Regions from separate parts of the Lysobacter enzymogenes genome, predicted to be linked through region 2. Evidence: predicted binding sites of a transcription regulator. Region 2 holds the regulator's gene; each other region holds the start of a gene.
The links. The regulator HrcA, encoded in region 2, represses chaperone genes, less so after heat shock. The targets are predictions, from matches to a motif close to TTNGCACTCNNNNNNNNNGAGTGCNAA.
Positions count from the first base shown of each region.

Region 1: rpoH (RNA polymerase sigma factor RpoH) is a predicted target of HrcA. The motif match lies at 5,116-5,142, and genes of this name have one in related genera.
Region 3: JHW41_RS20765 (co-chaperone GroES) is a predicted target of HrcA. The motif match lies at 2,627-2,653, and genes of this name have one in related genera.

Region 1 is NZ_CP067396.1:500,105-509,705, forward strand. It holds gene JHW41_RS02045 (PLP-dependent aminotransferase family protein) at 1-735, shown strand, start outside; gene JHW41_RS02050 (hypothetical protein) at 859-1,314, opposite strand; gene JHW41_RS02055 (TonB-dependent receptor domain-containing protein) at 1,436-4,558, opposite strand; gene rpoH (RNA polymerase sigma factor RpoH) at 5,153-6,031, shown strand; gene JHW41_RS02065 (hypothetical protein) at 6,229-7,740, opposite strand; gene JHW41_RS02070 (DUF1203 domain-containing protein) at 7,879-8,361, shown strand; gene JHW41_RS02075 (hypothetical protein) at 8,543-8,971, shown strand; gene JHW41_RS02080 (hypothetical protein) at 9,052-9,480, shown strand; gene JHW41_RS02085 (NAD(P)/FAD-dependent oxidoreductase) at 9,563-9,601, opposite strand, start outside.
Region 2 is NZ_CP067396.1:3,456,622-3,466,222, forward strand. It holds gene JHW41_RS14170 (DUF3857 domain-containing transglutaminase family protein) at 1-1,106, opposite strand, end outside; gene JHW41_RS14175 (TonB family protein) at 1,441-1,956, opposite strand; gene dnaJ (molecular chaperone DnaJ) at 2,192-3,325, opposite strand; gene dnaK (molecular chaperone DnaK) at 3,486-5,405, opposite strand; gene grpE (nucleotide exchange factor GrpE) at 5,603-6,124, opposite strand; gene JHW41_RS27035 (DUF6053 domain-containing protein) at 6,182-6,382, opposite strand; gene JHW41_RS27040 (DUF6053 domain-containing protein) at 6,336-6,434, shown strand; gene hrcA (heat-inducible transcriptional repressor HrcA) at 6,457-7,524, opposite strand; gene recN (DNA repair protein RecN) at 7,789-9,471, shown strand.
Region 3 is NZ_CP067396.1:5,021,464-5,031,064, reverse strand. It holds gene JHW41_RS20780 (cupin domain-containing protein) at 356-727, opposite strand; gene JHW41_RS20775 (hypothetical protein) at 1,027-1,305, opposite strand; gene JHW41_RS20770 (AraC family transcriptional regulator) at 1,495-2,310, shown strand; gene JHW41_RS27590 (DUF6053 domain-containing protein) at 2,294-2,452, shown strand; gene JHW41_RS20765 (co-chaperone GroES) at 2,700-2,987, shown strand; gene groL (chaperonin GroEL) at 3,108-4,748, shown strand; gene JHW41_RS20755 (hypothetical protein) at 4,846-5,208, opposite strand; gene JHW41_RS20750 (esterase/lipase family protein) at 5,424-7,532, shown strand; gene JHW41_RS20745 (hypothetical protein) at 7,557-7,922, opposite strand; gene JHW41_RS20740 (hypothetical protein) at 7,946-8,431, opposite strand; gene JHW41_RS20735 (multicopper oxidase family protein) at 8,708-9,601, opposite strand, start outside.

The sequences.
Region 1 (9,601 bases), 3.0 Mb from region 2:
GAAGAAGGCTTGTGCGTGGACCTTCTGCCCGAGGACGCGCGGGTGATCAGCGTGACCCCCTCGCACCAGTCGCCGACCGGCGTGGCGCTGTCGCTGCGCCGGCGCCGCGCGCTGCTCGACTTCGCCCGCCGCCGCAACGCGCTGGTGATCGAGGACGACTACGACGGCGAGTTCCGTTTCGGCCACCGCCCGCTCGACGCGCTGCAGACGCTCGACCGCGACGGCCTGGTGTTCTACATCGGCACCTTCTCCAAGAGCCTGTTCCCGTCGTTGCGCAAGGGCTTCATCGTCGCCCCGCGCTGGGCGCGCGACGCGCTGGCGACGGTCAAGCACTGCGCCGATTCGCACAGCGACACGATCACCCAGTCGGTGCTCGCTGCCTTCATCCGCGACGGCCACCTGGCGCGCCACGTGCGGCGCATGCGCGCGGTGTACGCGCCGCGGCGCGAGGCGCTGCTGGCGGCGCTGGACGCCGAACTGGCGCCGTGGCTGCAGCCGATTCCGTGCGAAGCCGGCATGCACCTGGCCGCGCGCATCCGCGATCCGGCCCTGGCCCCGGCGATCCTGGCGCGGCTGCCGCGGCACCTGCCCGGGGCGCAGTCGATCGCCGAATACGCGATGAGCGCGCCGGCGCAACCGGCCATCGCGTTCGGCTACGGCGTCGCCGACGTCGAGCAGATCCGCCCGGCGACGCGCGCGTTCGCGCGTTCGTTGGCGGGCATCGGCGCGCAGTGAGCGCGATCCGCGCAGCCTGCGGTCGCTCCCTGTAGGAGCGGCGCAAGCCGCGACCGCGTTGCAGCCGTTCGCGCCGAAAGCATCGCCGCAGTCGCGTTGCTGCGGTCGCGGCGCGCGCCGCTTCTACATGGAGGCTTCGTGCAACGTCACCGGCACGAACCGCACCGGCCGCATCCGGCCGAAATCGCGGCGTTCGCCGCGGCGCACGCGCGGATTCGGATCGAGCACGCGCGGCGAGACCGGATCGTGCAGGTACACCACCCAATGCCAGGTGCCGTCCGCGCGCGCGTTGATCGCGACCAGGCCGTCGCCGTCGCAGTCGCGCCAGGCGCTCACCGCGCGTTCGCCGCCGCTGCCGATGCGCAGCACCGCCAGCATCCGCCGCAATTGCCGCGCATCGGTCAGCCAGCCCTCGCGCGCCGTGCGCAGGCCGCCGCCGGCGCGATAGCGATACGGCCGCGGACCGATCGCCAGCGCCCGCGCCAGGGTGCGCGCCTGGGCATAGCCGATCCCGGCCAGCATCGCCACGCAGGCCAGGCCGCAGCCGGTTCGATCGTGTTGGAGGCGGCGCTGGAGCATCAGGCGCGGGCGCGGGCGCGGGCAACGCCCGGCAGCCTAGCACCGCGTCGGCCCGGACGCGCCGCGTCCGGGCCGATGGCGGTATCGCCGGAGCAAGCGGGCCGGGCGGCTCGCCCCTGCATCAATCGAACCGGTACGTCACGCTCATGCTGTAGCGCCGGCCGAGGATGTCGTAGGTACCGACGCCGACCTCGCTCGGCGTGGTGCCCAGCGGCGGGTCCTTGTCGAGCAGGTTCTGCACCGCGAAGTTGACCCGCACGTTGTCGGTGAAGCGGTAGTTCACCCCGGCGCCGAGCAGCCAGTACGACGGCGCGCGCAGCACGTCGGAGGTCTCCACGGTGTTCTCGTTGTTGAACACCGAGGCGCTCAAGTAACGCGCGTTCAAGTTCAGGCCGAGCTTGTTCTTCTGGTAGTCCACGCCGAACTGGTACTGGCGCTCGGCCATGCCGATCTCGCCGACGTCGTCGTCGACGGTCACGCCGGTGGTCGAGCTCTCGAAGCGCTTGACCCACAGCGCGTTGGCGCTGAAGTCGAAACGGCCCCAGTCGCCGGCGTCCCAACGGTAGGCCAACTCGCCGGTGATGCCCTGGAAGTGGATGAAGTCGCCGTTGCGGTAGCGCACCGCGACGATGTCGAACTGGCCGTCGGGCCGGCGCTGGATTTGCTGGCAGTAATAGTTGGCGGTGTTGACGTTGCCGGCGGCGAAGTCGGGATTGTCGTAGCAGGCCGACAGCACGTCGTTGACGCTCTGGGCGAAGATCTGGTCCTTGAGCTTGACCTCGTTGTAGTCCACCGCCAGGCGCAGGCCCTTGACGAACTCCGGCTGCCAGACGAAGCCGGCGGTCCACGAATCGGCCGCCTCGTTGCGCAGGTTCGGCTCGCCCTGGCGCGCGGCGCGCGAGTTGGCGCTGTTCTGCTGGAAGTCGACCGGGTTGAGCCCGTACTGCTGGTAGAACGCGGCGCAGTTGCGCGCGCGCGCGGCCGGATTCGGGCCGCCGGTGACGTTGCGGCGGTCGCAGGGATCGGAGGTGGCCTGGAACAGCTCCACCTGCGGCAGGAACAACTCGGTGATCACCGGCGCGCGCAGCGAGCGGGTCTTGTTGCCGCGGATCTGCAGGCCCTCGATCGGCTCCCACTGCAGGCCGTAGGTGTAGGCGTTGAAGCCGCCGTTGACGCTGTTGTCGACGCGGCGGAACTTGCCGGTGATGTCGAACCGGCGCAGGCCCGGGATGCCGGCGTCGGGCGAGACCAGCGGCAGCATCGTTTCGACGTAGTACTCGTTGGTGTGGTACTTGCCGTTGAGCGGCGGGATCGCGACCGAACGGCCGAGACCGCGGCGGGTGAAGTCGTTGGGGGTGAAGCCGCCTTCCTCGATCCGGTGCTCGTAGCCCAGCGCGACGTTGAGCGGGCCGCTCCACAGTTCGGCGACCGGGCCGCTGACGAAGGCGCTGAACACCTTCTGCTTCTGCTCGAAGTCGGTGCGCGCGGTGCCGGTGACGTAGCGGATCGCCTCGGCCGAGGGCCGGCCCTGGCCGAACAGGTCCAGCGGCACGCAGTTGGGATCGGCGATGGGATTGGAGTTGGCGCCGGCGCTGGCGGCGTACAGCGCGTTGCCGGCGGTCGGGTCGCACACCAGGCGGCCGCCGACGTTGCGCACGTTGATGGCGTTGATGAAGTTCTGCTGGTTCAGCGCCGTCGACGAAGTGGTCGCCTGCATGCGCCCGTAGTTGGCCGAGATTTCCCAGTCGAACGGCTTCGACCACAGCTCGAAGTCGCCGCGCGCGCCGACCACGATGCGGTCGATGTCGGTCTCGGTGCGGTCCGGGGTCAGGCCCAGGTCGGCCGAGGTGCGGGCCAGGCGGAAGCTGCGGATGCCCAGCGCCGACAGCTGCTGGCGCGCCTGGTCGTTGAGCAGCGGGTGGGTCGACTGCACGATCAGCGCGCTGTTGAGGCGGGTGCCGGCGGTGGTGTTGCCGGTGGTGCCGATGTCGGTCGGCGAATAGGCGTCGGCGTGGTAGTGCATCGCCTCGACGAACAGGCGCGCGTTGTCGGCGACGTCGTAATGGCCGACCACGTTGACCGTCTGGCGCTTGAGGCTGGTCAGTAGCGCGGTGATGTCGGCGGTGTTGAGGCCCTGGCCGCCGGAGGCCGTGCTGGTGCCGAAGTTCACGCCCGGGTCGTAGGGCACGATGTTGCCGTTCGGCGCGAATTGCAGGTAGGTGCGCTCGCCCGGGCCGAAGCCGCGCAGCGCGCCGCCGGGCAGGGTGACCGCGCCGCTGACCGGCAGGATCAGGCCGCCGAAGGTGTTGGTGAAGGTGCGCGCGTCGCGGATCAGCACGGTGCCGGGGATGCCGTCGTTCGGGCCGGTGTCGAACGGGATGTTGCCGTGCACGCGGCCGTCGCTCTCGGGGTTGCGGCCGGGCTGGTTGGTCCGCATCTGCGCGGCGTTGGGATTGGCGGGGAAGGCGTAGGCGCGGGCGAAGTCGGTGCGGTCCGAGCGCAGCAGGCCCTGGCTGTCGTCGTAGGAGCCGCCGACCATGAGGTTGCCGCGGCCGTCGGCGAAATCGGCGCCGGCCAGGAAGCTGTAGCCCAGCCGCTCGTTGTCGCCGTGGTCGCTGATGCCGTAGTTGAAGTTGGCCTCCACGCCCTGGAAGCGGTCCTTGAGGATCACGTTGACCACGCCGGCGATGGCGTCGGAGCCGTAGGTCGGCGCGCCGCCGATGGCGACGTTCTCGACCCGGTCGATCATCTGCACCGGGATCGCGTTGAGGTCGACCTGGGCGCCGGCGGACGCGCCGAAGTTGGTCAACGCGCGCGAGGTCACCACGCGCCGGCCGTTGACCAGGGTCAGGGTGCGGTTGCTGCCCAGGCCGAAGCGGTTCACGAAATTGACGCCGCCGGCGAAGTTGGCCTGGCCGCCTTCCGGGGTTTGGCCGATGCCGAAGCCGACGGTCTGGTTGAGCGCGTCGGCGACGTTGGTCATGCCACGCTCGCGCACCGATTCGCTGGACACCACGCTGGCCGGTTCGAGGGTGTCGAAGCCCGAGCGCGGAATGCGCGAGGCGGTGACCTTGATCCCCTCCAGTTCGGTCGCCTTGCGCTCGGCCGGCGCCGGTGCGGGCGCCGGCGCGGCGGCGTCCTGGGCGAGCGCGGCGGGAGCGAAGGCCGGCGCGGCCAGGGCCACGGCCAGAGCGGTCAAAAGCGGGCGGCGCCGCAGGACGCGGCGGGTGGACGTGCTGATCATGAGAGCTCCCCGGGTCGGGCCGGCGCAGGCGGCCGGCGCACGCTCAGTACGCCCAATTCGGCAAAGCGGTCGCAAGCGCGAAAGCAACCGGAATCATTGCGAAACTGTGATGGAATGCTTGCTGTTACGTGCTGTTTCAGCCCAAAGGTGTCAACGCTTTCCCCGTTCAGGTGCCGGGCGCGCACGTCGTAGAGTCAGTCGGGCGATCAGGCGGTGCCTGTCCGGGACTGCCGGCACAGGGGTGGGCAGGCGAGAACGCCGGCTCCGCCGGCCTCAACCGAGAAGGCGCTCCGGTCGGGCGCGGGAACTTTCGCGGCCGTTTCAGGTCTCATGAGGGCTCGCGAAAACTGGCCGGGCTTGGGTTCGGCCAAACCCGTCCAGGCGCATCGCTGCCGAGCCAAGCCACTGATCCGAAAGGCTGTTTTTACGGCGTCGTCATCGCCTCACGACGACCCGGCCACGCCCGCTCCCGGACACTCCCGTCAGTCTGAACGCCAGCCGTTTTTCCGCCGTCCTGGCCGTTCCAAACGCGCAACACTGCGGAACTTCCCCACCCTTTAGCAGTCCGATAGGCCGACTGCTAAGATCGCCGACATGACCTCTATCGCCCAATCCTCCGCTCTTGTCGCCAACAACCTGCCTGTGCCCAGCGCGCTCGGTTCGCTGGACGCGTACATCGGCGCGGTGCACCAGATCCCGGTGCTGACCGCCGAGGACGAGCAGGCGTTGGCCCGCCGTTTCCGCGACGAGGAAGACCTCGACGCGGCCCGCGAACTCGTCCATTCCCATCTGCGCTTCGTGGTCCACGTGGCCCGCGGCTACAACGGCTACGGCCTGCAGATCGGCGACCTCATCCAGGAAGGCAACATCGGCCTGATGAAGGCTGTCAAGCGCTTCGACCCCGAACAGGGCGTGCGCCTGGTCTCCTTCGCGGTGCACTGGATCCGCGCCGAGATGCACGAGTTCATCCTCAAGAACTGGCGCATCGTCAAGGTCGCCACGACCAAGGCGCAGCGCAAGCTGTTCTTCAACCTGCGCAAGAGCAAGAAGCGCCTGGGTTGGATGAACGCCGAAGAAGTGAGCCAGGTCGCCAAGGACCTCAACGTCTCCGAGCGCGAAGTGCTGGAGATGGAGTCGCGCCTGTCCGGCCGCGACATCGGCTTCGACGCGCCCGCCGACGAGGACGACGACCACGCCCCGCCGTCGCCGGCCGCCTACCTGCGCGCCGCCGAGGAAGACCCCTCGCAGAGCTACGAGCGCGAGGACGAGGAAGACAACCAGCTCGCGCTGCTGCGCGAGGGCCTGGCCGGGCTGGACGCGCGCTCGCGCGACATCGTCAAGCGCCGCTGGCTGGATGCCGACAGCAAGGTCACGCTGCAGGAACTGGCCGACGAGTACGGCGTCAGCGCCGAGCGCATCCGCCAGATCGAGGCCAACGCGCTGAAGAAGATGCGCGGCCTGTTCGCGGCCTAAGCGCGCGGCGGATCGGAACGACGAACGGCCCGGGGCGACCCGGGCCGTTTTTGTTTGTGTGCGATCGGATCGGGCTTGGTTGTGGCTGGCTTGGCAGGCGCCGGCCTGGTTGGATCTGGCCTCGTTGAATCTAGCCTCGTTGAATCGGGCCTCGCGCTGCGGCGCTCGCCATCGCTTTCACCCAGGCAGCGACGCGCTCAGCCGCCGGGCTGGACGCCTTCTTTTTCCAGCACCGTGTCCAAGAGTCGATACAGCGCCTTGAGCTGCGAATGCGAACGCAGGCCGCCGCTGCGCACGCTCAGGTCCAGGGTGCGGGTCTCGGCCTGCAGGATGGGGGCGAGATCGGCGGCCGACGGATCGCCATCGCCGGCGCGGTCGGCCGCCGCCAGCATCGGATACAGCGGCGAATGCGGAAAGTCGCGCGCGGCCTGCGCCAGCATCGCGCGATAGGCCGGATCCTGCGTCTCGCCCGCGGTGGGGCCCGCGTGCTGGATGCGGCTGCGCGCGAAGCGTTCGTCGCGATAGCGCTTCCAGCCCAGTTCGTCGCTCTCGGCGAGGCCGGCGGCGTCGCCAGCGCTTTGTTGCAGATAGGCCAGCACGCGCAGCGCTTCCAGATCGCCGGCCTCGCTGCGGGCGCGTTCGCGCAGCGTGTCGCCGTGACGGGCGAGCAGGGCGGCGAAATCCGGCGGCTGCACGGCGCGCGCCACCGCGCGGCCCAGCGCGACCCGTCCCAGCGCCGAGCTGGCCGGGTACGGATGGGCCGACGGCGGATGACCGCCGACGATCACCCGGCACCGCTCGAGGTCGTCGTAGCCGAAGGCCTGCGCGCTGTCGCGCAGCTTGGGCCACAGGCAATCCCATTGCTGGCGCGCGCGTTGTTGCGGCCCCCATTGCGTGCGCGCCAGCGCGATCGCGGCGTCCTGCGCCGAGGCTTGCGGCGCGGCGTTCCACCAGTCGCCGTGCCAATCGAACGAGCGCGCGAGCAGGCGCTCGAGCGCGACCCGGTCGCCGCCCGCGGCCTGGCGGTAGTCGCGGTCGAAAAGGCTCAGTTCGCTGGGGCCGCCGAAGACTTCGTACGACATCTTCTCGGCGCCGACGTGGTGCGAATCGACGTCGCTGTCGCGCACGATCGCGACCGCGCCGCGCAGGTCGCCGCGTGCGAGATGGCAATACGCGGCGACATAGGTGGCCGTAGCCGGGATGCCGACGGGCCCGGCGCGCAGTCGCGCCCATAACGGCAATGCGGCGGCGCAGTCGTCCTTGCGGGTGTAGTGCAAGGCCAGCTCGAACAGGATTTCCGGTTGCTCCGGCTGCAGCGCGTCGGCGCCGCGGTGCAGGCTCAGCGAGGCGTCGGGCGCTATCGCCCACAGCATGTTGCCGATGGCGAAGCGGCGCGCGGCGCCGCCGCGTTCGGCGTAGGCGACCAGTTCGGCCACGGCCTGGTCGAGGCGGCCGGAGAACTGCAGCGGCAGGTGGCGCCGGCCGAAGTCGTCGGCGGCTTGCGATTCGGCGCCGACTTGGGCGAGGAAGTCCTCGGCCGACACACGGGTTGCCGCCGGTGTCGCGGCGGGCACGGGAGCCTGGAGTCCAGGCGGGGCCGCGTTCGCGCCGGCGCAGGCGGCCGCGGCCAGCGCCAGCAGCAACGCCGGCGTCGAACGGCGGCGCGGACGCGGGTACGTAGTCGGGGGCGGATTGCGCTGCGCGCTCATGCGGTCCTTCGTCGGCGAGTCGCGTCTTGCGCGCGGGCCGCCAGCCTAAACCAATGCCCGCGCCCCGCAAGACCCGGATATCGCCGCCGCCCCGGCCGGCCTAAGTTGGCACCGTCCCCACACGCCGGAACCCAGGCCATGCACGCTTATCGAATCGACGGTCTCGCCCCGCACGCTTTCGCGCCGTTGTTCGCGCTCGACGACGACGCGCTGCGCGCGCACGGCATGCGCCGGGTCGTGGCGGATTCGCCGACCGGGTATCCCTGCCGCGTTTCGCTGGCCGAGGCCGCGCCCGGCGAGCGGTTGTTGCTGTTGACCTTCGAGCACCACGATTGCGACGGTCCGTATCGCGCCAGCGGCCCGATCTTCGTGCGCGAGGGCGCGGTGCGCGCGCCGACGCTGCGCAATCGGCTGCCGTCGATCCTCGCCACCCGCCATCTGTCGCTGCGCGCTTACGACGCCGACGGCTGGATGTTGCAGGCGCGCGCGCTCGAAGGACGCGACGCCGAGGCGGCGGTGCAGGAACTCTTCGACGATCCGCGCGTGGCCCGGATCCATGCCCACAACGCGCGCTACGGCTGTTTCCTGTGCGCGATCGAGCGCGAGCCCGCGCAGGCATGAGCCGGCGCCATTCGCGGTTGCGCCGGCGCGCAACTTCGCCGCCGCCGCGCCGCGCGGACGGTTGAGAACTGCAAGCCGCGTCGCAGCAATGCGGCGTCCTCCTTGCCGGCGCCCGCGCGCCGGCTCAAGACTGCGGCGCCGGCCGCGCCATGCGCCGGTCTAAAACCAAAAGGAGGGGGTCATGGAAGTGAGCAAGATGCTGATCGCGGCAGGCTTCGCCGCGGCGTTGTCGTTGGTCGCGGTCGCGCCCGCGCGCGCGGGGGACCTGAGCGGCGCGCAACTGACGTGCTATGTCGACACCTTCGCCTTCGACGTGCCGCAGGCGCAGTGGTGCCACAGCACCTGGACGCCGGGCACGGCGACGAATCCGTCGGTGGCGATGTTCGAGGTGACCGGCCTGACGGCCGGCAACTACAGCTTCGCCTGGACCGATCTGGAAACCGGGCAGACGCCGTCGGGTTGCGGCAACGCGCAGTACTGCATCGTTCCGATCGCCACCGAGACCCGCGGCGACGGCGAGGCGCGCGCGCGCGTGGTGGTGACCGACACGGCCACCGGCGCGCAGCGTTCGCTCGATGCCACGGCGTGGTACTGGGACGGCTACAACTGATCGCGGCCGCCGCGCGCCGGCGGCGAACGCCGTAGCGCGCGGCGGATATCGAATCACGCATATCGGACAAGGAGAGTTTCATGCGCATCAATACAAGCATCGGCCTGGGCGCGGTCGCGCTGGCGCTGGCCATGGGCCACGTCGCGCCGGCGCAGGCCGGCAACGTTACCGGCGCCGGCATGGTGTGTTACGTCGACACCTTCCGTTACGACATCCCCACTCCCGACACCTGCAGTTCGTGGTGGGTGCCCAACGGCGCGCACCACACGTCGGTGGCGGTGTTCAGCGTGACCGGCCTGCCGGCCGGCAACTACGGTTTCGTCTGGCGCGATCTGGAGACCAATGCGATCGTCGCGTCCTGCGCCAACCAGAACGCGTGCGCGGTGCCGATCACGACCGACCTGGCCGGCGACGGCGTGGCGATCGTGCAGGCCACCGTGACCGACCTGGACACCGGCGCGAGCCAGCAGGTGCAGGCGACGGCTTACTACTACGACGGATACACCTGAGCGGGCGCTTGGCCACGAACGAAAAAGGGCGCCCTCGGGCGCCCTTTTTTTACCGTGGCCTGCGTCGCCGCCCGGCCTGGACTCAGTCCTCGTCGTCGTTGGCGGACTTGTCGTCCACGCC
Region 2 (9,601 bases):
GCCTGGGTCGCCTCGATGCCCTTGGCCGCGAGCAGCGCCTGCAGCAGGGTCGCGTGGTCCTTGCAGTCGCCGATGCGGTTGTCGAGCACGAAGTCCTGGTCGCGCGGCACCACCGCGCCCAGGCCGATGCAGTTGCCGGCGTAGTTGATGTTCAGCGACACCCATTCGTACAGCGCCTGGGCGATCTCGCGCTGGCCGGTCTTGCCTGCGGCGATCTCGTCTGCGAGCTTGCGCACGCGCGCGGTCGGCACCGCCTTGGGCAGCGCGCGCTCGCCGTAGACGCGGGCGATGTCGCCGTAGCTGGCGAAGGTCGACACCGAGGCGCCGTTGGTGCGGGTCAGGTCGAACGGCGCGGCGGCCTGCGGCTCGAACACCTTGGGCTCGCGGTTGCTGTAGCTCCATTCGAGGATGCGGCGGTCGCCGACGACCTCGTCGCGCACGGTCTTGAGCGCGCCGTAGGACTCCTTGCGGATCTTCATCGAGACCGGCAGGTCGTACTTGAGCTTCATCTCGCCGAGGTAGGCGTAGTCGCTGAAGCTGCCGGTGTCGGAAAACTGGCCTTCGAACATCGGCTGCTTGCCGACCAGGCGGTAGTTCAGCACCACGGTGTCGCCGACGGCGACGTCGGCGAACACCAACTGGGTGGTGGCGATATCGGAGAACGCCGGCCCGCCGTCGCCGCGGCCGTCGTTGGTCTGCACCTGGTAGTTCGACTTGGGCACCGCGATGCGGCGGCCGTCGGCCTTGAGCGTGTAGGCCTCGACCACCTCCAGCGTCTGCAGGCTGGCGCTGTAATCGATGGAGTCGTACTTGGCGCGCTCGACCGCGTCCTCGCGCAGCACCTTCAGCGCCGACTCGCGCTGTTCGACGTAGGCGCCGTTAGGCTGCACGGTGTAGGTGTAATGCATGCGCTCCAGGCGCGCCGGTTGTTCCTCGGCGCGACCGGCTGGCTTGGCGGCGGCGGCGGCTTGCGCCGGCGCGGCGGCGGCCGGTGCGCCCGGCTTGGCCTGGCTGTCGGCCTGAGCGAACGCGGCGCCGTTCGCGGCGAGCGCCGCGGCCAGCGCCACAGACAATGCGGCCGAACGCCGCGGCATGACGATGCGCATCCTTTCTTCCCCTGATCCTTGATCGACGATGGTCGGCGCCGCTGCGGCGCCGCAGGCGGTTTTCTATCACATCGTCGCGGCGAACGTGCGCGCGCGCAAATAAAAAGCGAGCCGAAGCTCGCTTTCTTGTTCGCGGCATCCATACGCGCCGAGGCGATGCGACGATGGCCCAGGTGGGCCCAGCCGCGATTCTGGCTCCGTCGGCCGCAGGGACCGACCGGCCCCGCGTCGGCCAGGCACGTCCGCGGTCGCCGCCGGGGACTGCCCCGACCAACCAAGTCGCCCAAGCCACTTCGACCGCCGACCGTTACTTACCCGCTTTGCTGTCTTTGCGTCAGTGCGTCAATACAAAGTGGATATTGAGCCTGTAGGTCGCTTTCACCGCCTCGCCGCCCTGCCGCCCCGGCTGCCAGCGCGGCATCTTCCGGACGAGCCGTTCCGCTTCGGCGCCGCAACCGCCGCCGATGTCCCGCACGATCAGGATGTTCTGGATCGTCCCGTCGACATCGACGTCGAAATCGACGACCACCGCGCCCTGCACTTCGTCTTGCACCGCCTTCGCGGGATATTGCAGGTTGTTGCCGAGATAGGCCCTGAGCGCCGCTTCGCCTCCGGGAAACTGCGGCGCCTGTTCGGCCTGCCGCGGCGTCGCGGGCGTGAAGGTGGGCGGCGGAGCCGGCATCTCGGCTCCCGGCTTCGGCTCCTCGATAACCACCACCGGAACCGGCGGCGGCGGCGCGCCGTCCTCGTCCGCGGACTGTTTTTCTTGCGCGGCCGTGGCGGTAAAACACAGGCAAAGCAACGACAACGACGATGCCTTTGCGAATAGCGCGAGCGCTCCCTGTCTCATGTCCCTGTCCTTTGGTCGCCGAAGATCGGCAAAAAGACCTTAGCGGCTTTCCATAACGGCGACCAGCGCCCGTTCGGGCGCGCATGCGCGCATCGGCCGCGGCACGTCGCTGCAGGCGGCCGGCCCAAAGGGCGGGCGATGCCGGCGTCGTGCCGCGCCGGCCGCATACGCAAAGGCCCCGACCGATCGGTCGAGGCCTTCGCTGATGCGGGTACAACGCTTTATCGCTTTGGGGTCAGGAGGTCATCCGGTCCCAGAACCCCTTGACCCCGTCGATGAAGGTCGAGGAACGCGGCGAATGCTTGCGCGCGCCTTCGCCGACGAAGGTCGCCTCGAACTTCTCCAGCAACTCTCGCTGCTCGACGGTGAGGTTGACCGGGGTCTCCACCGCGACCCGGCAGTACAGATCGCCGGGCTTGCGGCTGCGCACCGACTTGACGCCCTTGTCGCGCAAGCGGAACAGCTTGCCGCTCTGGGTCTCGGCCGGGATGCGCAGCTCGACTTCGCCGCCGAGCGTGGGCACCCGCACGATGTCGCCGAGCGCGGCCTGGGAAATGCGGATCGGCACTTCGCAATGCAGGTCGTCGCCGTCGCGCTGGAAGATCTCGTGCTCGCGCACGCGCACTTCCACGTACAGGTCGCCCGGCGGCGAACCGGTCGGGCCGGCTTCGCCCTCGCCGGTGAGGCGGATGCGGTCGCCGTTGTCGACGCCGGCGGGAATCTTGACCTGCAGGGTCTTGGTCCGCTCGACCCGGCCCTGGCCGTGGCAGTCGCCGCAGGGGTTGGCGATGGTCTGGCCGCGCCCGTTGCAGTGCGGGCAGGCCTGCTGCATCGAGAAGATGCCGCGCTGGAAACGCACCTGGCCGCGGCCGTTGCAGGTGGTGCAGGTCTCGATCTTGCCGTCGGCCGAGCCCGAGCCCTTGCAGGTCTCGCACTCGTCCAGGGTCGGGATCTCGATCTGCTTCTCGACCCCGCCGACCGCCTCTTCCAGCGACAGCTCCATCACGTAGCCGATGTCGGCGCCGCGACGCGGGCCGCGCGCGCCGCCGCCGCCCCCACCGCCGAAAATGTTGCCGAAGATGTCGCCGAAGATGTCGCCCATGTCGGCGAAGCCCGGGCCGGCACCGCCGCCGCCCATGCCGTGCTCGAACGCGGCGTGGCCGTGCTGGTCGTACACGCGGCGCTTGGACGCGTCGGACAGGACCTCGTAGGCCTCCTTGCATTCCTTGAACGAGGCCTCGGCGGCCTGGTCGCCGGGATTGCGGTCCGGGTGGAACTTCATCGCGCAGCGGCGATAGGCCTTCTTCAGGTCGTCGTCGCTGGCGTTGCGTTGCACGCCCAGCACTTCGTAGTAGTCGCGTTTGCTCATCGGCGGGAATCGGCAGTCGGAAGTGGGAATCGTCGGATCGAAAGCGCACGACCCGCCTGGTTACGGCGGGCCGCGAACAATGCAAGAACGGGGAACCGGGCTTGCGGCGGGTCGCGGCGATACCGCGGTCGACCCATCATCCCGATCCCCCATTCCCTGCTTACTTCTTGTCGTCCTTCACTTCGGTGAACTCCGCATCGACCACGTCGTCGGACTTGGCCGCGGCGCCGGCGTCGCCGGCCGGAGCGTCCTCGCCCGGCTGACCGGCGCTGGCGGCGGCCAGCACCGACTGCGCGGCCTCTTCCAGCGCGCGCGACTTGGCCTCGATCTGGCCCTTGTCGTCGCCCTTCATCGCGGTCTCCAGCTCGGCGATCGCCGCTTCGGCGCGGCCGATGGCCTCGCCCGGGATCTTCTCGCCGTGCTCCTTGATCGCGCTGCGGGTGCTGTGGATCAGCGCGTCGGCGTGGTTGCGCGCCTGCACCAGCTCATGGAACTTCTGGTCTTCCTCGCGGTTGGCTTCCGCGTCGGCGACCATCTTGGCGATCTCTTCCTCGGACAGGCCGGAACCGGCCTTGATCTCGACCTTCTGTTCCTTGTTGGTCTTCTTGTCCTTGGCGCTGACGTGCAGGATGCCGTTGGCGTCGATGTCGAACGACACCTCGACCTGCGGCATGCCGCGCGGCGCCGGCTCGATGCCGGACAGGTCGAAGCGCGCCAGCGACTTGTTGTAGCGGGCCTGCTCGCGCTCGCCCTGCAGCACGTGCACGGTGACCGCGGACTGGTTGTCCTCGGCGGTGGAGAAGGTCTGCGAAGCCTTGGTCGGAACGGTGGTGTTCTTCTCGATGATCTTGGTGAACACGCCGCCGAGGGTTTCGATGCCCAGGCTCAGCGGGGTCACGTCGAGCAGCAGCACGTCCTTGACCTCGCCGGCCAGCACGCCGCCCTGGATCGCCGCGCCGACGGCGACGGCTTCGTCCGGGTTGACGTCCTTGCGCGGTTCCTTGCCGAAGAACTCGGCCACGGCCTGGCCGACCTTCGGCATGCGGGTCTGGCCGCCGACCAGGATCACCTCGGCGATGTCGCTGGCGCGCAGGCCGGCGTCGTTGAGCGCGATGCGGCACGGCTCGATGGTCTTCTTGATCAGGTCCTCGACCAGCGACTCCAGCTTGGCCCGGGTCAGCTTGATGTTGAGGTGCTTCGGGCCCGAGGCGTCGGCGGTCACGTACGGCAGGTTGACTTCGGTCTGCTGCGAGGACGACAGCTCGATCTTGGCGCGCTCGGCCGCGTCCTTCAGGCGCTGCAGCGCCAGCGGGTCCTTGCGCAGGTCGATGCCCTGGTCCTTGTTGAACTCGTCGACCAAGTAGTCGATGACGCGCTTGTCGAAGTCTTCGCCGCCGAGGAAGGTGTCGCCGTTGGTCGACAGCACTTCGACCTGCATTTCGCCGTCGACCGACGCGATCTCGATGATCGACACGTCGAAGGTGCCGCCGCCGAGGTCGTAGACCGCGACCTTGCGGTCGCCGCCCTTCTTGTCCATGCCGTAGGCCAGCGCGGCCGCGGTCGGCTCGTTGATGATGCGCTTGACCTCCAGGCCCGCGATCTTGCCGGCGTCCTTGGTCGCCTGGCGCTGGCTGTCGTTGAAGTAGGCCGGCACGGTGATCACCGCCTCGGTGACCGGCTCGCCCAGGTAGGCTTCGGCGGTCTTCTTCATCTTGCCCAGCACTTCGGCCGAGATCTGCTGCGGCGCCATCTTCTTGCCGTCGGCGGTCGCGACCCAGGCGTCGCCGTTGTCGTGCGGGACGATCGCGTAGGGCACCAGGCCCAGGTCCTTCTGCACTTCGGCGTCGGTCATCTTGCGGCCGATCAGGCGCTTGACCGCGTAGAAGGTGTTCTTCGGGTTGGTCACCGCCTGGCGCTTGGCCGAGGCGCCGACCAGGACTTCGCTGTCCTTGGTGAAGGCGACGATGGACGGCGTGGTGCGGTCGCCTTCCGAGTTCTCGATGACCTTGGCCTTGCCGCCTTCCATGATCGCGACGCAGGAATTGGTCGTGCCCAGGTCGATGCCGATGATCTTGCCCATGCTGTTGCTCCCTCTCTAATGCTGGAATGTTGGGGGCGGCGCGGAATGCCGCAGGCCGCCGATGTTCGTTATTTGGGGCCCGGTGCCGGGCAGTTCAAGCGCCCGTGCCCTGCCCCGATGTACTGAAAAACCCAGATTCGCTTCCCGTTGCGGACGCCTTGCGCGCGGCCCCCGCCGCGACGCCCGCGGGAGGCGGCTCAGGCGTCCTGGGCGACCACGACCAGGGCCGGGCGCAGTAGGCGCTCGTTGAGCAGCCAGCCCTTCTGGTAGACCTGGACCACGTGGTTCGGCGCCACGCCCGGCGCCGGCACCATGCTCATGGCCTGGTGGTGCTCGGGATTGAAGGGCTGGCCGACCGGATCGACCGCGACCAGGCCGTTGTCGGCGCCGACCTTGAGCAGCTGGCGCAGGGTCAGTTCCATGCCCTGGCGCAGCGCGCTGGCGTCGCCGCCGGCGGCGGCCAGGCCGGCCTCCAGGCTGTCGATCACCGGCAGCAGGTCGCCGAGCAGGCGCTCGTTGGCGAACTTGCGCGCCATCTCGATATCGCGGACCACGCGCTTGCGCTGGTTCTCCAGCTCGGCGCGCTCGCGCAGCGAGTCCTCGCGCAGCTTGTTCATTTCCGAACGCAGGGCCTCGACCTCGGACATCGCCGCGCCGGCGGCGGCCACCGGGTCCTGGGCCTCAGGGTTCACATCGGGGTTGGGATCGTTTGGGTTCATGCTGGTTCCTTGCGGCAGTCCGCGACTGGGCCAGCTATGGGGGCCGGGGACGGGCATTCAAGAGGCGGCGGCCGAATGGGGGCGCGACAACGGCGGTGAACTGCGGCGATCGTGCGGGATCGGCGCCCAGCTGCGCGGTTCGCGTCGCATTTTGGAACAATCGGCCTGGAGCGCCAGGCCAGCCCTAGACTTTTGTGGGAGGGCCGCTTCTGTGGGAGGGCCTTCAGGCCCGACGCTCTTGTGCCCGATCGCCGCGATCCGACCGAAAAGCCTCGGGCCTGAAGCCCCCCCACAAAAGCCCCGGGCCTGAAGGGTTCGCCGCGACGCCGGGCCTACTCGCCTTCGCCCACCGCCCCCTCGCCCGCCTGAAACGCGTCGCCGAGCGCGTCGGCCGCGGCCTGCACTACCGGGATCACCCGTTCGTAGGCCATCCGGGTCGGCCCGATCACCCCGAGCACGCCCAGCACCCGTCCGCCGGCGCCGTAGGGCGCGGTCACCAGCGACACCCCTTCCAGCGGCGCCAGCCCGGTTTCCTCGCCGATGAAGATGCGCATGCCCGGCGCGCGCACGGTGCGTTCGAGCAGTTGCAGGATCTCGCGCTTGCGGGCGAAGGCCTCGAACAGCTCGCGCAGCCGGTCCAGGTCGGCCAGCTCCTGCACGCCCATCAGCCGGGTCTGTCCGGCCAGGACCATGTCGTCGCCGTCCGGCGCCAGCGCCTGCTCGGCCAGCTCCATCGACTGCGCCAGCAGCGCCTGCATTTCCGATTGGGCGTTGCGCAGTTCCAGCAGCAGGCTGGCGCGGATCTCGGCCACCGGCCGGCCGGCGAAGTGGGTGTTGAGGTAGTTGCCGACCCGTTCCAGCTCGCCGGCCTCGAACGGGCGGCGGGTCTGGATGATGCGGTTCTGCACTTCCTGATCGGCGAACACCAGGATCGCCAGCACCCGCTGCGCGTCCAGCGGCACGAATTCGATCCGGCGGAACGCGAACTGCTCGCGCTTGGGCACGCTGACCACGCCGACGAAGTGGGTCATCGCCGACAGCAGCTCCGACGCGCTGCCGAGCAGGGCCTGGGTGCCCGAACCGGGCGGCAGCTCGCTGCGCAGCCGCGCCACCTCGCCCTCGGGCAGCGGCCGCACCTGCAGCAGCGAATCGACGAACAGCCGGTAGCCCTGCGCGGTGGGGATGCGCCCGGCCGAGGTGTGCGGTGCGCTGAGCAGGCCGGCCTCTTCCAGGTCGGAGAGGATGTTGCGGATTGTCGCCGCGCTGACGTCCAGGCCGGCATGCCGGGCCAGGGTCTGCGACCCGACCGGCTCGCCGCTGTGGATGTAGCGGCCGATCAGCGCGCGCAACAGCTGGCGCGCGCGCGGGTCGAGGGCGGGGTCGTTGGCTCGGCGGTTCATGCAGGCGATATATGCGCGGCGGCGGCTGGGTGCAAGCGGGCGGGTCGGGTTGCGGGCGGGAATGGGATCGTGGGCGTTGGTGGTGGCGGCCGCGGTGGCTGCCGTGGCCGCCCACCCCGACCCCGCGTCATCGACTGCGGCCATACTGACGCCCCCGACCGACGCCCGCCCGCGTCTCACCCGCTGATACACCCTCTCCCTACCCTCGCGCCCGCCGCGCGCCCATTCCCAGCCACGGCCCCTCCCAGGCACAATCGCCGCCGCATGCTCGCCCATCTATCGCTCAAGCAATTCGCCGTCGTCACTGCCGCCGAGCTCAGCTTCGGCCCGGGCCTCACCGTCATCTCCGGCGAAACCGGCGCCGGCAAGTCGTTGCTGGTCGATGCGCTCGGCCTGCTCAGCGGCCTGCGCGCCGACAGCGGCGTGGTCCGCCACGGCGCCGACCGCGCCGAGCTGGTCGCCGACTTCACCCTCGACGACGCCCCGCTCGCCACCGCCTGGCTGGCCGAGAACGAACTCGACGAAACCGGCGACGGCGACGCCCCGGTCTGCCAGATCCGCCGGGTGATCCGCGCCGACGGCGGTTCGCGCGCCTGGGTCAACGGTCGCCCGGTCACCCTGAGCCAACTCGGCGAACTGGCCTCGCGCCTGGTCGAGATCCACGGCCAGCACGAACACCAGGCCCTGCTCACCCGCGCCAGCCAGCTCGACCTGCTCGACGCCTACGGCCGCCACGAGGCCGCGCGCGAGCCGGTCGCCGCCGCCGCGCGCGCCTGGAGCGCGCTGCTGCGCGAACGCGACGGGCTGGTCGCCCAGGGCGACGTCTCCGACCGCATCGGCTGGCTCGAACACCAGCACGCCGAACTCGAACGCGAGGCGCTGGAACCCGAGGCCATCGCCAAGCTCAATGCCGACCATCGCCGCCACGCCCACGCCGCCGGCCTGATCGCCGCCTGCGAAGGCGCGTTCGCGCGCATCGGCGGCGACGAAGGCCCCTCGCTGACCCGCACCCTGCAGCAAGTGCGCGGCGACCTGCAGCGGGTCGCCGAGCACGAACCGCGCCTGGCCGAAGTCGACGCCATGCTCGACAACGCCGCGATCCAGGTCGACGAGGCGTTGAGCCTGCTCGACCGCGTGCGCGACGATCTCGACCTCGACCCGGCCGAATTCGAACGCATCGAAGCCCGGCTCGGCCGCCTGCACGAACTGGCGCGCAAGCACCGGGTCGCGCCCGAACAACTGGCCGCCACCCGCGACGGCGTCGGCGCCGAGCTGGAACAACTGCGCGGCGCCGGCGAACGCCTGGACGCGCTCGACGCCGAGATCGGCGCCGCGCGCAAGCGCTGGCGCCAGGCCGCCGATGCGCTCGGCCGCGCCCGCCGCGACGCCGCCGCCTCGCTGTCGGCGCGCACCACCGAACTGATCGGCGAACTGGGCATGGGCGGCGGCCGCTTCGCCGTCGAGATCGAGCCGCAGGAAGACGACCGGCCCGACCCGAACGGCGCCGAACGCGTCGAGTTCATGGTCGCCGCCAACCCCGGCCAACCGCCGCGGCCGCTGCGCAAGGTCGCCTCCGGCGGCGAACTCTCGCGCATCTCGCTGGCGATCGAAGTCGCCGCGTTCGGCCTGGACGCGGTGCCGACCATGGTGTTCGACGAAGTCGACACCGGCATCGGCGGCGCCGTGGCGGAAATAGTCGGTCAAAAGCTGCGCGCCTTGGGCGGCAGCCGCCAGGTGCTGTGCGTGACCCACCTGGCCCAGGTCGCGGCCCAGGGCCACGCCCACTACCGCGTCGCCAAGGCCGCCAGCGAAGGCGTCACCCAGAGCGCGGTGCAGGTGCTGGCGTCCAAGCAGCGCGAGGAAGAACTGGCGCGCATGCTCGGCGGCGTGGAGCTGACGAAAGAAGTGCGCGCGGCAGCGCGGCGCTTGCTGGCCGATGTGGGGTGAGGCGGGGACCGGGGACCGGGGACCGGGGACCGGGGAAAGCATGATCGGGTTCGAACTGACGCCACGTGCTCAACTGAAAACCTGCATCGCAAAAAGCGAAAGGCCCGTCGCATCCGACGGGCCTTTCGCT
Region 3 (9,601 bases), 1.6 Mb from region 2:
TGTTCGAGCTACCGAAAGTAGCGCGTTCCCCGGGGCCGACGGGTGGCAAGCGCAAAAAGGAGCCCGGAAGATGGCCCCACGCTGATACGGACGTCGGCTTACGACACGACGTCGGTTCGGGGGAAAGGGCGCAGGATCGCCATGCTCAGGACAGCCATCTCCGCACCAAAGAGCGCGTTCCACGGGACGCGCTCTTTCTTTTTGGGCGGTGGTTGGATGCATGGCGGCGGAGCGGAAAGCGTCGGGCCTGAAGGCCCTCCCACAAACGCTATCCCACAAGCGCGGCAGTAGCGATGCACTAGCTGCTGTGGGAGGGCCTTCAGGCCCGACGCTTTCCGCTCCGCCGCGACGCGCCTCACTCCACCGGCCGCAACTGCTCGGCCAGCGAACGCGTCTTGTCGGTGACCTCTTCGCCGGTGTGCTGGGTGCTCTTGCGCTCGATCAACAGCAGGTGGCATTCCTCGTCGGCCACCGGGTTGTGGCGCACGCCCTTGGGCACCACGAACAGCTCGCCTTCGCCGAGCTCGACCGTGCGCGACTCCATCTCGATCCGCAGCCGGCCTTTGAGCACGTAGAACAACTCGTCCTCGTCGGCGTGGCTGTGCCAGGCCAAGGTGCCGTGCACGCGCGCGACCTTGACGTAGGCGTCGTCGACTTCGGCCACCACCCGCGGCGACCACAGTTCGGCGAGCGAGGCGGCGATGCGGGCGGGCGAGGCGATCGACATGGCGGGACCTGGCGGGCGGCGGGGTCTCGACAGTGTAGGCGCTTGCGCGACGGCAGCGCGGGATTTGCGCACTGGCCGCAATGACGCGGATGCAGGCGCTGCGCAGGCTGCTACCTCGGGGCGGCGGGTTGCGTCGTATGTGCGGTGTCGCGGTCGCGGCTCGCGCCGCTGCTACAAGGGGGACGCCGGGTTTTCGCGCGGGCTGCAACGCAGCGACTGTTAGGAGCTGCGCAAGCTGCGACCGCGGAGTGGCGGCTTGCGTCGCAGGCGCGGTCTTGCGGTCGCGGCTCGCGCCGCTCCTACAGGGGCTTCGGCGGCAGCGCGGCCAGGTGCGCGCGGACCCAGTCGCGTACGCCGGCGTCGCGGATTTCCAGCACGTCGAACAGGCCCAGCGCGCGCAGCGCCGGCAGCAGTTCGCGGGTGTCGCGCTCGGCCTGCGCGCGCGCTTCGGCGTCGGCGGCCGGGTCGGCGAGCACGCGCGCGTTGGCGAGGAACGCGGCGACCGAGCCCTTGCGGGCGAGGACGTCGCCGAGGCGGACTTCGTTCTGCTGGTCGGGAAGGACATCTTCGGCGCGCATAAGGACTCCTTGGGATGGAAAGGTCTGAAAGAAAGGCCTGAAAGAAAAGCCGAACAAAACTGCGGTAATCCGACGTCCGAAGGCCGCCGCCGAGAAGTCGGGCGGGTCGGCCGGATCGGTGCGTCCATGCTGGGCCGCGCGCGCCGGCTCTGCTACGTTGCCCCGGCCATCCGCTATCGCGTTCCGGCCATGTCCGATCCCCTGCTCGCGCGCGAACGCCTGGACGCCGCCGATGCGCCGTTCCTGCTCGCCGCGCGCTTGCGCGCGCCGGGCGTGCGCGAGACGCCCGAACACCGGCACGCGCGCGGCCAGTTGCTCGGCGCCGACCGCGGCCTGCTCAGCGTCGGCACCGGCCGCGGCCGCTGGCTGGTGCCGGCCAGCGACGCGGTGTGGGTGCCGCCGCACCAGCCGCATTCGTTGCGCTCGCATGGCGCGGCCTTCAGCGGCTGGAGCGTGTACGTGGCCGAAGCCGAATGCGCGGCGCTACCGGCGCAGCCGTGCGCGCTGGCGGTGTCGCCGCTGCTGCGCGAGGCGGTGGCGCGCGCGGCCGGCTGGCCGGCCGGCGCGTCGCTGGACCCGGCGCAGGCGCGGCTGGCGCGGGTGCTGATCGACGAGATCGCCCTGGCCGCCGGCGGCGGCGACGACGGCGGCCGGCTCGGCCTGCCGATGCCGCAGGACCCGCGCCTGCTGCGGGTCGCCCACGCCCTGGCCGACGCGCCGGACGATCCGCGCGGCCTGGCCGCCTGGGCCGGTCTCGCGTACCTGTCCGAGCGCAGCCTGACCCGGCTTTTCGCCGCGCAGACCGGCTACAGCCTGCTGCAGTGGCGGCAGCGCGCCCGGCTGTTGCGGGCGCTGGAGCGTCTGGCCGCCGGCGAGGCGGTCACCGCGGTGGCGCTGGCCTGCGGCTACGACAGCGTCAGCGCGTTCACCGCGATGTTTCGCCGCCACCTGGGCGCGGCGCCGACCCAGTACCTGCGCGGGCTGGAGGGTGGGGCGGGGGATTGAGCCCGGCGGTTGTGGGAGGGCCTTCAGGCCCGACGCTTTCCGGTCCGGTCGGGCGATCTGGCACAAAAGCGTCGGGCCTGAAGGCCCTCCCACAACAGCCCCGGGGTCTCAAGAGCCTTCCTGCAACCGCTCCGGGGCCTGAAGGCCTTCCTCAGCCGCTTCCGGCCCGAAGGCCCTCCCAGCGCCGCCGGCCGGCCCCGCGGACCGACCGCTGTCACCTTCCGATGCAGGATTCGTCGCCGCCCCCCTTGAAAGCCGTCCGGGGCGCCCTATCTCCGAACCAGTCCCGGCTTGCCGGGCGCTTTCGTCCCCGGCATTGGCACTCGCCGGGTGCGACTGCTAAAATTCCCGTTCTTTATCCACCAATTCAATTACTTACAGAGGTCGCCATGAATCTCAAGCCGCTCCACGACCGCGTTGTCGTCAAGCCGATCGAAGCCGATGAAGTCTCGGCCGGCGGGATCATCATCCCCGACGCCGCCAAGGAAAAGTCGACCAAGGGCGAAGTCGTCGCCGTCGGCCCGGGCAAGGCGCTCGACAACGGCAGCGTGCGCGCGCCGCAGCTGAAGGTCGGCGACAAGGTCATCTACGGCCAGTACGCCGGCAGCAGCTACAAGCAGGACGGCATCGAGTACAAGGTCCTGCGCGAAGACGACGTCCTGGCGATCGTGGGCTGAGAGCCGGCGACGGGGCATCGGGAAGCGTAGAGCGCTTGCGCCGACGTCCGATCCGCCCCTCCCGCCCGCCGCTCTCGCCATCCCCTAGTTCCTCATTCCCTATTCCCGGAGTTCGCAACAATGGCTGCCAAAGAAATTCGTTTCGGTGAAGACGCCCGCGCCAAGATGGTGCGCGGCGTCAACGTGCTCGCCAACGCCGTCAAGGCCACCCTCGGTCCGAAGGGCCGCAACGTCGTGCTCGAGAAGAGCTTCGGCGCGCCGACGATCACCAAGGACGGCGTGTCCGTCGCCAAGGAGATCGAGCTGGCCGACAAGTTCGAGAACATGGGCGCGCAGATGGTCAAGGAAGTCGCTTCCAAGACCTCCGACAACGCCGGCGACGGCACCACCACCGCGACCGTGCTGGCCCAGGCGCTGATCCGCGAAGGCATGAAGGCGGTCGCCGCCGGCATGAACCCGATGGACCTCAAGCGCGGCATCGACAAGGCCGTGACCGAGGCCGTGGTCGAGCTGAAGAAGCTGTCCAAGCCGTCCTCGACCTCGAAGGAAATCGCCCAGGTCGGCGCGATCTCGGCCAACTCCGACACCAACATCGGCGACCTCATCGCGCAGGCGATGGACAAGGTCGGCAAGGAAGGCGTCATCACCGTCGAAGACGGCTCGGGCCTGGAGAACGAACTCGACGTGGTCGAGGGCATGCAGTTCGACCGCGGCTACCTGTCGCCGTACTTCATCAACAACCAGCAGTCGATGCAGGCCGAACTGGACGATCCGTTCATCCTGCTGCACGACAAGAAGATCTCCAACGTGCGCGACCTGCTGCCGGTGCTGGAAGGCGTCGCCAAGGCCGGCAAGCCGCTGCTGATCGTCGCCGAGGAAGTCGAAGGCGAAGCGCTGGCGACCCTGGTCGTCAACACCATCCGCGGCATCGTCAAGGTCTGCGCGGTCAAGGCTCCGGGCTTCGGCGACCGCCGCAAGGCGATGCTGGAAGACATGGCCGTGCTGACCGGCGGCACCGTGATCTCCGAGGAAGTCGGCCTGCAGCTCGAGAAGGCGACCATCAAGGATCTGGGCCGCGCCAAGAAGATCCAGGTCTCGAAGGAAAACACCACCATCATCGACGGTGCGGGCGAGAGCTCGGGCATCGAGGCGCGCATCAAGCAGATCAAGGCGCAGATCGAAGAGACCTCTTCGGACTACGACCGCGAGAAGCTGCAGGAGCGCGTGGCCAAGCTCGCCGGCGGCGTCGCGGTGATCAAGGTCGGCGCCGCCACCGAAGTCGAGATGAAGGAAAAGAAGGCCCGCGTCGAAGACGCGCTGCACGCCACCCGCGCTGCCGTGGAAGAAGGCATCGTCCCGGGCGGCGGCGTCGCGCTGATCCGCGCCAAGGCCGCGATCGGCGGTCTGAAGGGCATCAACGAAGACCAGAACCACGGCATCGCCATCGCCCTGCGCGCGATGGAAGCGCCGCTGCGCGAGATCGTGACCAACGCCGGCGAAGAGCCGTCGGTCATCCTCAACAAGGTCATCGAAGGCAAGGGCGCCTACGGCTACAACGCCGCCACCGGCGAGTACGTCGACATGATCGAGGCCGGCATCCTGGATCCGACCAAGGTCACCCGCACCGCGCTGCAGAACGCCGCGTCGATCGCCGGTCTGATGATCACGACCGAAGCGATGGTCGCCGAGCTGCCGAAGAAGGAAGAGCCGGCGATGCCGGGCGGCGGCGGCATGGGCGGCATGGGCGGCATGGACTTCTGATCCGGCCGTTCGCCGTAGCGAACCGAAAAAACCCCGCCGCGAGGCGGGGTTTTTTTATGCCTCGGGCCCGCGCCGCCGCGGCCGCGCCGCGCGCCGCTCAGGCTTGGCCGATCGAAAACGCCAGCGTGGTGCCGCGAACGCTGAAGACGGCGGTCTCGCCGTTGGGCGCGTAAGCCACGTCGGGACCGTTGCGGCGCACGCCGCCGACCGCGCCGACCCGCAGCCGCACCCGGTCGCCGACCTCGAGCGGCTGGCCGTGGAAGCGCAGTGCGCTCAGGTCGACGCGGCGGGTCTGGCCGGAGTGGAACGGGCCGACGCGATGGCTCTGGCTGATCGCGCGGCCGCCGTCGAGGCGCTGGACGACGAAGCGCAGGACGAAGGCGGCGTCGTTGCTGCAGTCGATGTGCTGCACGTGCGGGTCGGGCGCGCCGGATTCGGCGGAAAATTCGGATGGATGCATGCGGGCGCCTCGTGCGCGCGGGATCGAGGGATCTAGGAATCGAGAGATCTGGGAATCAAGGGATCTGGGAGTCGAGGGATCTGGGAGTCGAGGGATCGGGGAGTCGCGGCGGGCAGCGTCCCGGCCGACCCGCGCGGAGGCGCGCGGCGGGCCGGTATTTACGCCGGCTCGGCCGCGCTCGACAATGCCAACGGTATTCCCCCTGCGGATCGGACATGCGCGTTCTAGTCGGCTTGTTGGCGGGCCTGTTGCTGCTGGGCGGCAGCGGTTGCGCCGTGGTCAAGGTCAAGGAGCGCGCGTTCGGCGACATCGCCGCCGAGCGCAACGTCGATGCGCTCAGCGGCGGACGGCTCAGCATCGCCTCGTCCACCGCGCTCAATTCCGCCGGGCTCGATCCGGCCGCCTGCGCGCGCGATCCCGATCCGTGCATCGCGCAACTGCGTCCGCTGAGCTCGGCCGAGGAGTGGCTGGCGACGTCGGCCGAACTGCAGTTGCTACGCATGAACGCATTGCCGGCGACGGTGGAGCGCAGCGCCGAAGCCGGCGCGTTCAAGCGTTCGCGCCAGGCCGCGGCCGAGATCGCGCAGGTGCCGGCCGATGTCGCCGCCGCCGACCCGCGCACCCGCGCCGCGGTCGCCACCGCGCGCTACGCCTACGCTTATCTGTTCGCGACCGCGCGCACGCCGGAGCAGCGCGTGTTCGAGGCGCGCCAGCAGCAGGTGCTGCAGTACTACAACCGCGCGGTCGAGGCCATCGCCCAGGCCGCGTTCGCGGCCAGCGCCGGCAAGGCCGAGGCGGCGACGCTGGACGTCGGCGGGCTGGAACTGGGCGCGGTGCTGCACGGTTACGATCCGGCCGACATCCGCCAGGACCCGCAGGCGCTGCTGGCGTCGGACACGCTCGGCTTCGCCAACCTGCGCGCGGTCTACCGACGCGACGGCTTCGGCACCGCGCTGGTCGCGGTGTTTCCGCCGCGCCACGGCGCCGGTGCCGCGTCCGCAGGCGCCGAGTCGGCCGCGGCCGATTCCGAAGGCGCGGCGTCCGCGAACGCCGCCGCCGCGAACGCCGCTCCGCCGGCCGCGTCGTACACGTTCGCGAACGCGCCGCGCCGGCGCCCGACCGCTGGCGTCCGCAACGACGCGCCCTACCGCGACACCCGCTACCTGCCGGTGACGGTGACCCTGCGCTTCGACGGCGAGGGCCTGGACGGCGTGCTCGCCAGCCGCCGCGCGCAACTGGACGTGTACAACCCCTACCGCATCGACAGCGAGACCATCGCCGGGCGCAAGGTGCCGCTGGCGGCGAACTACTCGGCCGCGTACGGCATCTGGCTGGCGCGTTCGGAACTGGCGCGGCTGAGCCTGTCGAGCCTGCTGCGGCCCAAGCAGGCGCGCGCGTTCAAGCCGCGCGTCTACCTCAATCAGCCCTACGATCCCGACAAGCGCGTGATCGTGCTGATCCACGGCCTGGCCAGCAGTCCGGAGGCCTGGGTCAACCTCGCCAACGAACTGCTCGGCGACGAATCCCTGCGCCGCCGCTACCAGCTGTGGCAAGTGTTCTATCCGACCAACATCGACATGCTGTCCAACCGCGCGGCGATCGCATCGGCGCTGCAGCAGACCTTCCGCCACTACGACCCGCAGGGCGACGACGTCGCCAGCCACGACGCGGTGCTGGTCGGCCACAGCATGGGCGGGGTGATCGGGCGGCTGCTGCTCAGCGACAGCGGCGGCCACGTCGCCGACGCGATGCTCGAAGGCTTGGACCCGGCGCTGATCGCGCGCGTGCGCAAGGACCCGCTGCTGCGCCAGTTGACCGTGTTCCAGCCGATGCCGCAGTTCGGCCGCGCGGTGTTCATGGCGTCGCCGCAGCGCGGCGCGGTGGTCACCGACGGCTGGCCGCTGCGGATGGTGCGTAAGCTGATCCGATTGCCGCTGGACGTGCTGCGCGAGACCGCCGAACTGATCCAGCGCTACGACGTCAGCGAATCCGACCTGGAGCGCATCGGCCTGCGCAAGGGCAAGCCGCCGACCGGGCCGGACGATCTCAGCCCGAACTCGCGCTTCATGCACGCGACCCGCGACCTGTCCATCGAACCGGGCCTGCCGTACCACGTCATCGTCGCCCAGCGCGACCCGAAACTGCCGCTGGCGCAGTCCGACGACGGCGTGGTGCCGTACCCGAGTGCGCACATGGACGGCGCGGTGTCGGAGAAGGCGATCGCGTCCGGCCACAGCGTGCAGGAGACGCCGCAGGCGATCGCCGAACTGCGGCGGATCCTGCACGAGGACGTCGCCACCTTCGAGAGCCGCGGCAAGCGTTGAGCGCCGCCGCCGCGGCGGCACCGCTCAGCGGTGCGCGGGCTGCGGCTGCGATGGGGTCTGGGTTTCGCTGTGCACCGGCGCGGGCGTCGGCGTTTCGCGCGGCAGCGCCGACGACTGCCGGCTCGATTCCGCCACCGGCGTGCGCAGCGCGTCCTGCATCGCGACGCCGGCGCGGCGGTGCGCGGCGCTGCCGCCGGCATGGGCGTCGCTCTTGAGTTCGAAATGCCGCAGCTCGCGGCTGTCGGCCGCCGCGTTCAATTGCCGGGTCAGCGCCGGCGAACGGACGATCGCCGCCTCCAGGTTGCGCGCGGCTTCCGCGGTGACGCCCGGTTGGCGCGCGAACTCGTCCAGGCGTGCGCGCAACTCCGTTCCGATGGGTTCGGCGCTCATGCTGCCTCCTTGCGTCGCTGGCGTTATTCGACCGTGATCAGGCTGACGCACTCGTGCTCGTAGGCGTCGTCGGATTCGGCGCGGGTGTAAATGCGGATCCACAACTGCGGACGCTGGAAGCTCCAGCCCAGCGGCCGGTCGTGCTCGGCCGTCATCGGGCTGCGCTGGTAGCCCAGGCCTTCCAAGGTCTTCGCGTAGCGCTCGAAATCGGGGCGGCAGACCGTGCTGGCCTCGGCGTCCTCGCGCTTGCGCCGGTATTCGAAGCGCAATTGCGGGCGCTGCGAGCCGGCCGGCACCAGCAGTTCGAGCGAGTAACCCCAATCCGGCCCGAGCGAGGCGCCGGTGCGGGCGCTGTTTTCGGAGCGTCGCAGGCTCCAGCCGGTGTCGCGCTCGATCCGTTCCGCGCTGAGCTGCTCGCGCGCGCTCAGGCCGGCGAGCAGCTTCAACACGGTTTCGCCGACGGCTTCGGCGTCGGCCTCGCGGCCGGGAGATTCGTCGGAAGGATTCATCCTGGACTCCTTGACGGATACCTTGGCCGGACCGGCCGCGGCGCAGGCGCTCAACAACACGATGCTCAATGCGCAGGCGAGCGCCGGGGCGGTTCGGCCGGAAGCGGTACAGGCTGGGCGAAGGCGGAAAGGCATCCGGGGCGTCCTGCGTGCGTCGGCTCGGTATAGATCAAACCGCGGGCGCGGGCAAGCGGCGGCGCGAATCGCTGGAAAAGTCGTGGATTTTTTCGCCGCGGCCGGGCCCCGCGCGCGGCGGAGCCTGGCCGCACACCGCGGTCAATGGTGCGCGTTGGCCGGAATCCCGCCGCCCTTGCCGTCGGGCACCAGCATGCGCACGTTCTGCATCATGCCGCGGTCCTCGTGGTCGAGGATGTGGCAGTGCAGGACGTATTCGCCGATGTAGCGCTCGTAGCGGGTGCGGATCACCACGTTGTAGCCCTGCTTGACGAACAAGGTGTCCTTCCAGGTGCCGCGCAGGTTGGCGTACTGCGGGTCGGAGGCCTCGCCGCTCTGGCTGACGTCGTTGCCCTTGGGGTCGTAGATCGCCACCACCTGGAACGGATTGACGTGGATGTGGAAGGGATGGCCGCCGCGCTTGGAGGTCAGCGTCCATTCCTCGGTGCGGCCGAGCACCAGGTCGCGCGCCTGGCTGGGCGCGTAGGAATTGCCGTCGACCTGGTACTGGTCGTTGTCGGTGATGTTGAAGAACAGCGACTGCTGGCCGTTCACTTCGTCCTTGGGAATGTTGCGATGCGGCACGAACGCGCTCAGGCGCAGGCCGTTGTCCAGATCGGCGAGCACCCGTTGCTGCACGTCGGCGGGCATGTTGCGCTGGGCCGAGGCGCCGAGCTGGCGCGCGATCAGGGCGCGCGTGCCGATCTGCTCGGCGAAGCCGCTGACTTCGGCGATGCCGAGCAACTGGCGGTCCTCGGCGGCCTGGGTGACGCTGGCGCTGGCCGGCGCGGCCGCGTCGATCACGCAGTAGCGGCCGGGCCGGGGGAACGCCACCAGCACGTCGCTGCGGTAGCCCGGCTGCAGCACGTTCTCGCGCTTCTCGATGATCTGCCCATGGGTGAGGCCGTCGGCGGCGACTTCGAACTGGCTCAGCACCTCGCCGGTGCAGTTCTTGCCGACCCAGGTCTCCAGCGCGTCGCCGGCCAGCCCCACCGG